2 regions of the Ramlibacter sp. GCM10027632 genome follow, and region 2 is predicted to be linked to the other one. Evidence: predicted binding sites of a transcription regulator. Region 2 holds the regulator's gene; the other holds the start of a gene.
What was found. The regulator FNR, encoded in region 2, switches genes on or off when oxygen is low (the NO sensors DNR and NnrR bind a similar motif). The targets are predictions, from matches to a motif close to TTGATNNNNATCAA.
Positions count from the first base shown of each region.

Region 1: ACFQZY_RS09045 (fatty acid desaturase) is a predicted target of FNR. The motif match lies at 1,918-1,931, and genes of this name have one in related genera.

Region 1 is NZ_JBHTGW010000005.1:40,625-45,323, reverse strand. Features, by position in the region: gene ACFQZY_RS09055 (8-oxoguanine deaminase) at 1-306, shown strand, start outside; gene pyk (pyruvate kinase) at 381-1,814, opposite strand; gene ACFQZY_RS09045 (fatty acid desaturase) at 1,991-3,076, shown strand; gene ACFQZY_RS09040 (phosphoglycerate kinase) at 3,138-4,331, opposite strand; gene ACFQZY_RS09035 (AzlD domain-containing protein) at 4,395-4,699, opposite strand, start outside.
Region 2 is NZ_JBHTGW010000002.1:431,157-435,855, forward strand. Features, by position in the region: gene ACFQZY_RS05480 (PAS domain-containing sensor histidine kinase) at 1-391, shown strand, start outside; gene ACFQZY_RS05485 (response regulator) at 388-1,032, shown strand; gene ACFQZY_RS05490 (response regulator transcription factor) at 1,146-1,532, shown strand; gene fnr (fumarate/nitrate reduction transcriptional regulator Fnr) at 1,557-2,351, shown strand; gene ACFQZY_RS05500 (TraR/DksA family transcriptional regulator) at 2,359-2,730, opposite strand; gene ACFQZY_RS05505 (universal stress protein) at 2,881-3,321, shown strand; gene hemN (oxygen-independent coproporphyrinogen III oxidase) at 3,339-4,699, shown strand, end outside.

The DNA of each region.
Region 1 (4,699 bases), on a different contig from region 2:
CGCGATGCCCTGCGACTGGCCACGCGCGGCGGCGCGCAGGTGCTGGGGCGCACGGACATCGGCCGGCTCGCGCCGGGCCTGTGCGCCGACTTCGCCCTGTTCCGCCTGGACACGCTGGCCATGGCCGGCGGCGCAGTGCACGACCCGGTGGCCGCGCTGCTGCTCTGCGCCAGCCCGCAGGCCGACCACGTGGTGGTCCATGGCCGGCGGGTGGTGAAGGACGGGCGCCTGGCCACCGTGGACCTGGCGCCGCTGCTGGAGCGGCACAACCGGCTGGCCGTGGAACTGGCGCAGGCCGCGCGCTGAAGGCGGGCGGGCGGCCTCGCCCTCCGCGGTTTCCACGCCCGCCCCTCCCCGCGGGGAGCGGCCGGGGGGGGCGGTCAGGTGGCCCGCAGCACCTTCAGCATGTTGGTGCCGCCGGGGTTGCCCATGCGGTCACCGCAGGTGATCACGTAGATGTCGCCGCCGGTGACGATGCCGCGCTGCTTCAGGTGCCCCTCGGCCTCGGCCAGCGCGGTGTCGCGCTCGGCGCTCTGGTCCACCAGCAGCGGGCGCACGTTGCGATACAGCGCCATCTTGCGCTGCGTCGCCAGCTTGGGCGTGAGCGCGTAGATCGGGACGTGGATGCGGTGGCGCGACATCCACAGCGCGGTGGAGCCGGTGTCCGTGAGCGCCACGATGGCCTTGCAGCCCAGGTGGTGCGCGGTGAACAGCGCGCCCATGGCGATGGACTGGTCGATGCGGTGGAAATCCATGCCGCGGAAATCGGCATCGAGCTGCACGTCCTCGGCGCGCTCGGCCTCGGCGCAGATGTTGGCCATCTCGACGACCGTCTCCAGCGGGTACTTGCCGGCGGCGGTCTCGGCGCTGAGCATCACCGCGTCGGTGCCATCGAGCACGGCGTTCGCCACGTCGCTCACCTCGGCGCGGGTGGGCACCGGGTTGGTGATCATGGACTCCATCATCTGCGTGGCGGTGATCACCACCTTGTCATGCTCGCGGGCCAGCCGGATCATGCGTTTTTGCAGCGCCGGCACGGCGGCATTGCCCACCTCCACGGCGAGGTCGCCGCGGGCGACCATGATGCCGTCGCTGGCCTTGAGGATGGACTCCAGGTTCGGGATCGCCTCGGCCCGCTCGATCTTGGCGATCAGCCCCGGCTTGTGGCGGAATTCGGCGGCGGCCACGTTGCACAGCTGGCGCGCCATCTCCATGTCGGTGGCGTTCTTGGGGAAGCTCACCGCCACGTAGTCGGCTTGGAAGCTCATGGCGGTACGGATGTCCTCCATGTCCTTGGCCGTGAGCGCCGGCGCGGTGAGGCCGCCGCCCATCTTGTTGATGCCCTTGTTGTTGGACAGCTCGCCGCCGAGCTTGACGGTGGTGTGGACCTTGTCGCCGTCCACATGGTCGACGATCAGCACGATCAGGCCGTCGTTCAGCAGGAGGGTGTCGCCGGGCTTCACGTCGCGCGGCAGCTCCTTGTAGTCCAGGCCCACGCCGGCGAGGTCGCCGGGCTCGGTGCGCGAGGCGTCGAGCACGAATTTCATGCCCGGCTCGAGCAGGACCTTGCCCTCGGCGAACTTGCCCACGCGGATCTTGGGGCCCTGCAGGTCGGCCATGATGGCCACCTCGCGGCCGGCGCGGCGGGAGGCCTCGCGCACGAGGCGGGCCCGGTCGATGTGGTCCTGCGCCTTGCCGTGGCTGAAATTCAGGCGCACGACATTCACGCCGGCGCGGATCATCTGTTCGAGGAGTTGGGGGTCGCTGGAGGCGGGGCCGAGGGTGGCGACGATCTTGGTGGCTCTACGGGCCATGGTGGTTGTTTCCGGGGTTGAGGATTGTCTCTGCGCGGGCATTCTCACACGCGCGCCGTGGCGCCGGTTACAGCGCGGTTACCAGCGCGCTCCGGCGCCCCGGTTGATCCAGGTCATCGAATCTGTAAGTGGACGTGTTTACCATCCACGGGTTTACCCGTGTTTGCCAAGATTCCATGACTCCCCATCCGCAGCCGCTGCCTCCCGAAGCCCCCCTGCCGCATCGCAAGATCATCCGCGAGTGGCTCATCCCCCTGTCGCAACGCACCACGCTGCGCGCCTTCGTCCTGCTCGCGCTGGACTATGCGCTGTTCGCGGCGCTGCTGGCGGGCGTGATCGCCGTCGAGGCCTGGTGGGCCAAGGCCCTGCTGGGGCTGGCCGCCGGCTTCGTGATCGGCCGCCTGTTCATCATCGGCCATGACGCCTGCCACCAGAGCCTGACGCCGCACCGCCGCCTGAACAAGTGGCTGGGCCGCATCGCCTTCCTGCCCTCGCTCACGCCCTACAGCCTGTGGGATGCGGGGCACAACGTGGTGCACCACGGCTTCACCAACCTCAAGGGCGTGGACTTCGTCTGGGCCCCGGCCACCGCCGCCGAGTTCGCGGCCATGACGCCGGTGCAGCGCGCCCTGGACCGCGCCTACCGCAGCGGCTGGGCCCCGGGCCTGTACTACTTCATCGAGATCTGGTGGAAGAAGATGTTCTTCCCCTCGCGCAAGCAGATGCCTTCGCGCCGCCCGGTGTTCCTGTGGGACAACCTGCTGGTCTCCGTCGCCGGCCTGGTGTGGCTCGGCGGCCTGGTGGCCGCGGCTGCCGCGACCGGCCAGTCGATCGCGCTGCTGCTGGTCACCGGCTTCGTGCTGCCCTTCCTGTTCTGGTGCTCGATGATCGGCTTCGTCGTCTACGTCCACCACACGCACGTGAAGGTCTCCTGGCACGACGACCGCGCCGCCTGGCAGAAGGCCCAGCCCTTCGTGTCGACCACGGTGCACCTGACCTTCCCCTTCCGGATCGGCGCGCTGATGCACCACATCATGGAGCACACCGCCCACCACGTGGACATGAGCATCCCGCTGTACCGCCTGAAGCAGGCGCAGGACAAGCTCGAGGAACTGCTGCCGGGCCGCATCGTGGTCCAGCGCTTCTCCTGGCGCTGGTACTTCCAGACGGCGCGCGCCTGCAAGCTGTACGACTTCACCCGTCGCTGCTGGACCGACTACGCCGGGCGGGCGACGAGCCAGCCGGCGGCCTTGCCGGCCTGACCCGACGGAACGACAACGACAAAGGGGCCCGCGGGCCCCTTTGTCTTTGGTGCGGGGGCGATCAGCCCGCCGCGCGCTTCTCGAGGATCTCGAACGCCGGCAGGGTCTTGCCCTCCAGCACCTCGAGGAAGGCGCCGCCGCCGGTGGAGATGTAGCCCACGTCCTTCTCGATGCCGTACTTGGCGATGGCCGCCAGGGTGTCGCCGCCGCCGGCGATGCTGAAGGCGCTGGACTCGGCGATGGCGCGGGCGATGGTCTCGGTGCCCTTGGCGAAGGCGTCGAACTCGAACACGCCCACCGGGCCGTTCCAGACGATGGTGCCGCAGGCCTTGAGCTGCGCGGCCAGCCTGGCGGCGGTCTGCGGGCCGATGTCCAGGATCAGGTCGTCGTCGGCCACCTCGGTGGCCGCCTTGACGGTGGCCGGGGCGTCGGCGGCGAAGGCCTTGGCCACCACCACGTCGGTGGGGATCGGCACCTCGGCGCCGCGGGCCTTCATGGCCTCGATCACGGCCTTGGCCTCGGCGACCAGGTCGGCCTCGGCCAGCGACTTGCCGATCTTCAGGCCGGCGGCCAGCATGAAGGTGTTGGCGATGCCGCCGCCCACGATCAGCTGGTCCACGTTGGCGGACAGCGACTTCAGGATGGTCAGCTTGGTCGAGACCTTGGAGCCGGCCACGATGGCGGCCAGCGGGCGCTTCGGGTTGGCCAGGGCCTTGGAGATGGCGTCGATCTCGGCGGCCAGCAGCGGGCCGGCGCAGGCCACCTTGGCGAATTGGGCGATGCCGTAGGTGGAGGCCTCGGCGCGGTGCGCGGTGCCGAAGGCGTCGTGCACGAAGATGTCGCACAGGGCGGCCATCTTCTGGGCCAGCTCGGGGTTGTTCTTCTTCTCGCCCTTGTTCAGGCGGCAGTTTTCCAGCAGCACCACGGAGCCGGGCGCGACCTGCACGCCCTCGACCCAGTCGGACACCAGCGGCACCTCGCGGCCCAGGAGTTCGGCCATGCGCTTGGCGACGGGCGCCAGCGAGTCCTCGGGCTTGAACTCGCCCTCGGTGGGGCGGCCCAGGTGGGAGGTGACCATCACCGCCGCGCCGGCGTCCAGGGCCAGCTGGATGCAGGGGATGGAGGCGCGGATGCGGGTGTCCTCGGTGATGTTCCCGGCGTCGTCCTGGGGCACGTTCAGGTCGGCGCGGATGAAGACGCGTTGGCCGCGGGCCTTGCCCTGGGCGCACAGATCGGAGAAGCGGAGGATGTTCATGGTCGGTCCCTTGGAGAACCCGCCATTTTAGGAAACCCGGCTGACGCCCCGGGTCCGGAACCGTTACCAGCCCAGGCCGAGGTGCAGCGGCAGGTACACCGCCATGCCGGCGATGATGGTCAGGAGCGTGTCGCGGCGCCAGAAGAACACCGCCACCCCCACCGCGGCCCCGAAGATGCGGGCGTCCTGCCAGGTGGGCACCAGGTGGCCCTGGGCCATCACGACCTCGGGCAGCACCACGGCCGAGAGGGCGGCGATGGGCGCGTACTGCAGGCCGCGCTCGGCCCACTCGGGCAGCGACCAGTCGCGGCTGGAGATGAAGAAGAAGCCGCGCGCCACCACGGTCACCACGGCCAGGCCGAGGATGA
Region 2 (4,699 bases):
CATCGAGTGGCTGGCCCAGAGCTTCACGCAGCGCCATGGCGTGCACTGCGAGCTGGACCTCGACGAGTCCCTCGAACTGGAGGAGCCCTACGCCACGGCCGTCTTCCGCATCGTGCAGGAGTCTCTGGCCAACGTCGCCAAGCATGCCCGGGCGCGGACCGTGTGGGTGCGCGTGGCGCGCGCTGGCCGGCAGATCGTGATCGAGGTGCGCGACGACGGCGTCGGCTTCGACACCGGCGCCGGCCGCAAGCCGCAGTCGCTGGGACTGATCGGCCTGCGCGAGCGGGCCCAGCTGCTGGAGGGCACGATGTCCATCGAGTCCACCCCGGGCGAGGGCACGCGGGTCGCGGCGCGCATCCCGGCGCCGGCGGGGCAGGGGGCCGGCACATGATCCGCGTCGTCCTGGCCGATGACCACGCCATCGTGCGCGAGGGCCTCAAGGGCATCCTCGCGCGCGTGCCCGATTTCCAGGTGGTGGGCGAGGCCGCCGACGGCGCCCAGGTGCTGCAGCGGGTGCGCGAGGCCGAGTTCGACCTGCTGGTGCTGGACCTGTCCATGCCCGGGCGCAGCGGCATGGAGCTGATCAAGCTGGTGAAGGCCGAGCGGCCGCGCGTGCGCATCCTGGTGCTGTCCATGCACCACGAGACCCAGTACGCGGTGCGGGCCATCAAGTCCGGCGCCAGCGGCTACCTGACCAAGGAAAGCGCGCCCGCCGAGCTGGAGCAGGCGCTGCGCAAGATCGCCGACGGCGGCGCCTACGTCACCGCCGAGGTGGCCCAGCAGCTGGCCCTGGGGGCCATGCCGGGCCGCGAGGCGGCGCCCCACGAGGCGCTGTCGGCCCGCGAGTTCGAGGTGTTCCAGCAGCTCGTGGCCGGCGCCTCGGTCACCGCGATCGCCGAGCGCATGAGCCTGTCGGTCAAGACAGTGAGCACCCACAAATCCAACCTGATGCACAAGCTGGGCCTGGGCAACCCCAGCGACCTGGTGCGCTACGCCATCAAGCACGGGCTGGCGGACGCCACCGAGATCTGAGCGCCGCCCTGGCGGCCTAGGACGAGTCCTAGGCCGCGTTCCAGACGATTCCTAGCCAGCAATTCAGCTCTTACTGATGGGCAAGAGCCGGCGGACGCGGCACAGTCACGTCCATGGCACCCAGCTCCCATCCCCGCGTCTTCCTGGCCGACGACTCCGGCCCGATCCGCTCGCGCGTGGCCAACCTGCTCGGCGAGCACGACATGGAGGTCGTCGGCGAGGCGGCCACGCCGCAAGGCTGCATCGAGGGCATCCTGGCCAGCCGGCCGGAGGTGGTCGTGCTCGATGTCCAGCTCGAGGGCGGCACGGGCCTGCAGGTGCTCAAGGCGGTGCGCGAGGCGGCCCCGGGCATCGCCTTCGTCGTCTTCAGCAACAACGCCGCGCCCGCCTACCGCAAGCGCTACCTCGGCGAGGGCGCCGCGAGCTTCCTGGACAAGAGCAGCGACTTCGAGCAGCTGCCCGACGCGATCGCCGATGCCGGCAGCCGCGTCCATCACTGAACACCCCACGAGAGAGACCCCCGCATGAACCACGAACACGCCATCGCTCCCGTCCGCGTCGTGCCGCGCCGCTCCGTGACGGAGTCTTCGGAGGGCGCCGGCTGCGGCGCCGCGCCGCTCAAGACCCTGTGCTCCAACTGCCACCTGAAGGACCTGTGCCTGCCCTGCGGCCTCAGCGGCGCGGACCTGCAGCGCCTGGACGGCCTGCGCTTCGGCCGCCGCCGCGTGCGCACCGGCGAGGAGCTCTATCGCGGGGGGGACAAGTTCCAGTTCATCTACGCGGTGCGCAGCGGCACCTTCAAGTCCAGCCTGATGCTGGTGGACGGCCGCGAGCAGGTCTCCGGCTTCCACATGGCCGGGGAGCTGATGGGCCTGGACGGCGTCGCCCACGGCCGCCACGCCAGCGCCGCCACCGCGCTGGAGGATGCCGAGGTCTGCGCCATCCCCTACACCCACCTGAGCGAGCTGGCCAGCGGCAGCGCCGACATCCAGATGCTGATGGCCCGCCTCATGAGCCGCGAGATCGTGCGTGAGCACAGCCTGATGATGCTGCTCGGGAGCATGAACGCCGAGGAGCGCCTGGCGGCCTTCCTGCTGAACCTCTCGCAGCGCCTGAAGGCGCGCGGTTACTCGGCCAGCGAGTTCCACCTGCGCATGTCGCGCGCCGAGATCGGCAGCTACCTGGGCATGAAGCTGGAGACGGTGAGCCGCACGTTCTCGGCCTTCCAGCAGCAGCGCCTGCTGGAGGTGGACAAGCGCCACATCCGCATCCTCGACCTCGAGGCCCTGGGACGGGCCTTCGACAGCCGGGTGCACTGAGCTTGGCTCAGGCGGTCTCGGCCAGCGACTGGCAGCGGATGCAACGCAGCGCCGTCGGCAGCGCCTCCAGCCGGCGCAGCTCGATGGGCTCGCCGCACGCCAGGCACTGGCCGTACTGGCCGCGCGCCAGCCGCAGCAGCGCCGCCTGCACCGCCTCGAGTTCCTGCACCGCGTGCGTGTGCTGCATCTCGTGCACCGCGGTGCTGGTCTCGGCGTCGGCCAGGTCCTTGAAGTCGGTCACCGCTTCGCCCGGCTCGCGCGCCTGCGCCTCGGCCTGGTCGCGGGCCGATTCCTCGGCCAGCAACGCGCGCAGCTCGGCCTCGCGCCGCTCGAGCAGCTGCTGGAAGCGGGGCGTCATCTCGGCTTGGAAGGTGGTCATGGTCGTCGGGCCTTTCAGTCGGGGCGATACGGTCAGATGGAGCCGATTCTGTGGCCTGCAAGCGACCTGTCAATTGACCCGAATCAACCACGGCGGGAGCATCCCGTCGCATCATCCGCCAACACGTCACTTCCCCTGAGAGGTCACACCATGTTCAAGCGCATCCTCCTGGCCACCGACGGCTCGGCCGCCTCGGACCACGCCGCCACGCTGGCCATTTCCCTCGCCCGCACCCATGGGGCGACGCTGACCGCGCTCTACGTGGTCGACCCTTATCCCTACCTGGGCATCGGCGAGGCCAACCCCATGGGCTTCAACGCCTACATGGAGGCTGCGCGCGTGCACGGCGCCGAGGCCCATGCCCGCGTGGCCCGCATGTCGGCCGAGGGCGGCGCCCCGGTGCCCCTGGTCACCCGCCTCGTCGAGGATGTCTCGGTCATCGAGGGCCTGCTCGAGACCGCCCGCGACACCCAGGCCGACCTCATCGTCATCGGCTCGCACGGCCGCACCGGCATCGCCCGCGTAGTGCTGGGCAGCGTGGCCGCGAAGGTCGTCGCGCAATCGCCGGTGCCGGTGCTCGTCACCCGCTGAGGAATCCGCAGGACGCCATGAACACCATCTCGCCCGAGCTGTTGCAGCGCTTCGACATCAACGGGCCGCGCTACACCTCCTACCCCACGGCCGACCGGTTCGTCGAGGCGTTCACCGCCGGCGATTACGCGCAGGCCCTGCGCCAGCGCGGGCAGCAGCCCTCGTCCCTGCCGCTGTCGATCTACGTGCACATCCCGTTCTGCGCGTCCCTGTGCTACTACTGCGCCTGCAACAAGATCATCACCAAGCACCATGAGCGCGGCGCGGAGTACCTCGAGTACCTGGCGCGCGAGGTGGCCCTGCATGTCGCCGAACTCGGGCGCGGGCAGTCGGTGAGCCAACTGCACCTGGGCGGCGGCACGCCCACCTTCCTCAGCGACGCCGAGCTGGGCCAGCTCATGGCCATGCTGCGCGCCAACTTCGCGCTGGTGCCCGGCGGCGAGTATTCGATCGAGGTCGACCCGCGCACGGTGGACGCCACCCGCCTGCAGGCGCTGGCCGACCTGGGCTTCAACCGCGTCAGCTTCGGCGTGCAGGACTTCGACCCCGACGTGCAGAAGGCGGTGCACCGCATCCAGCCCGTGGAGCAGGTCTTCGCGCTGGTGGACGAGGCGCGCCGCATCGGCTTCGAGTCGGTCAACGTGGACCTGATCTACGGCCTGCCGAAGCAGACCTCGGAGTCGTTCGCGCGCACGCTGTCGCAGGTGGCGCAGCTGCGGCCCGACCGCATCGCGCTCTATGCCTACGCGCACCTGCCGGAGCGCTTCAAGCCGCAGCGGCGCATCATCGCCATCGACCTGCCCTCGGGCGCCAGCAAGGTCGGCATGCTGGCCTCGGCGCTGGCCGCCTTCGAGAAGGAGGGCTATGTCTACGTGGGCATGGACCACTTCGCGCTGCCCGACGACCCGCTGGCCGTGGCCAAGCGCCAGGGCCGCCTGCACCGCAACTTCCAGGGCTACAGCACCCAGCCCGACTGCGACCTGATCGGCCTGGGCGTCTCCGCCATCGGCCGCGTCGGCGCCACCTACAGCCAGAACGCCAAGACGCTGGAGGAGTGGACCGACCTGATCGACCAGGGCCAGCTGCCCGTGACGCGCGGCCTCGCGGTGAACCGCGACGACCTCACGCGCCGCGCGGTGATCATGGCCCTCATGTGCCAGGGCCAGGTGCTGTTCGAGTCCATCGAGCTGGCCTGGATGATCGACTTCCGCCGCTACTTCGCGCCCGAGATGGCGCAGATGGAGGAGCTGGCGCGCCAGGGCCTGGTGACCATCGACGCGAACGGGATCCAGGTCACCGCCGAGGGCTGGTACTTCGTGCGCGGCGTGGCCATGGTCTTCGACCGCTACCTGCAGGCCGACCGCAGCCGTGCCAGGTT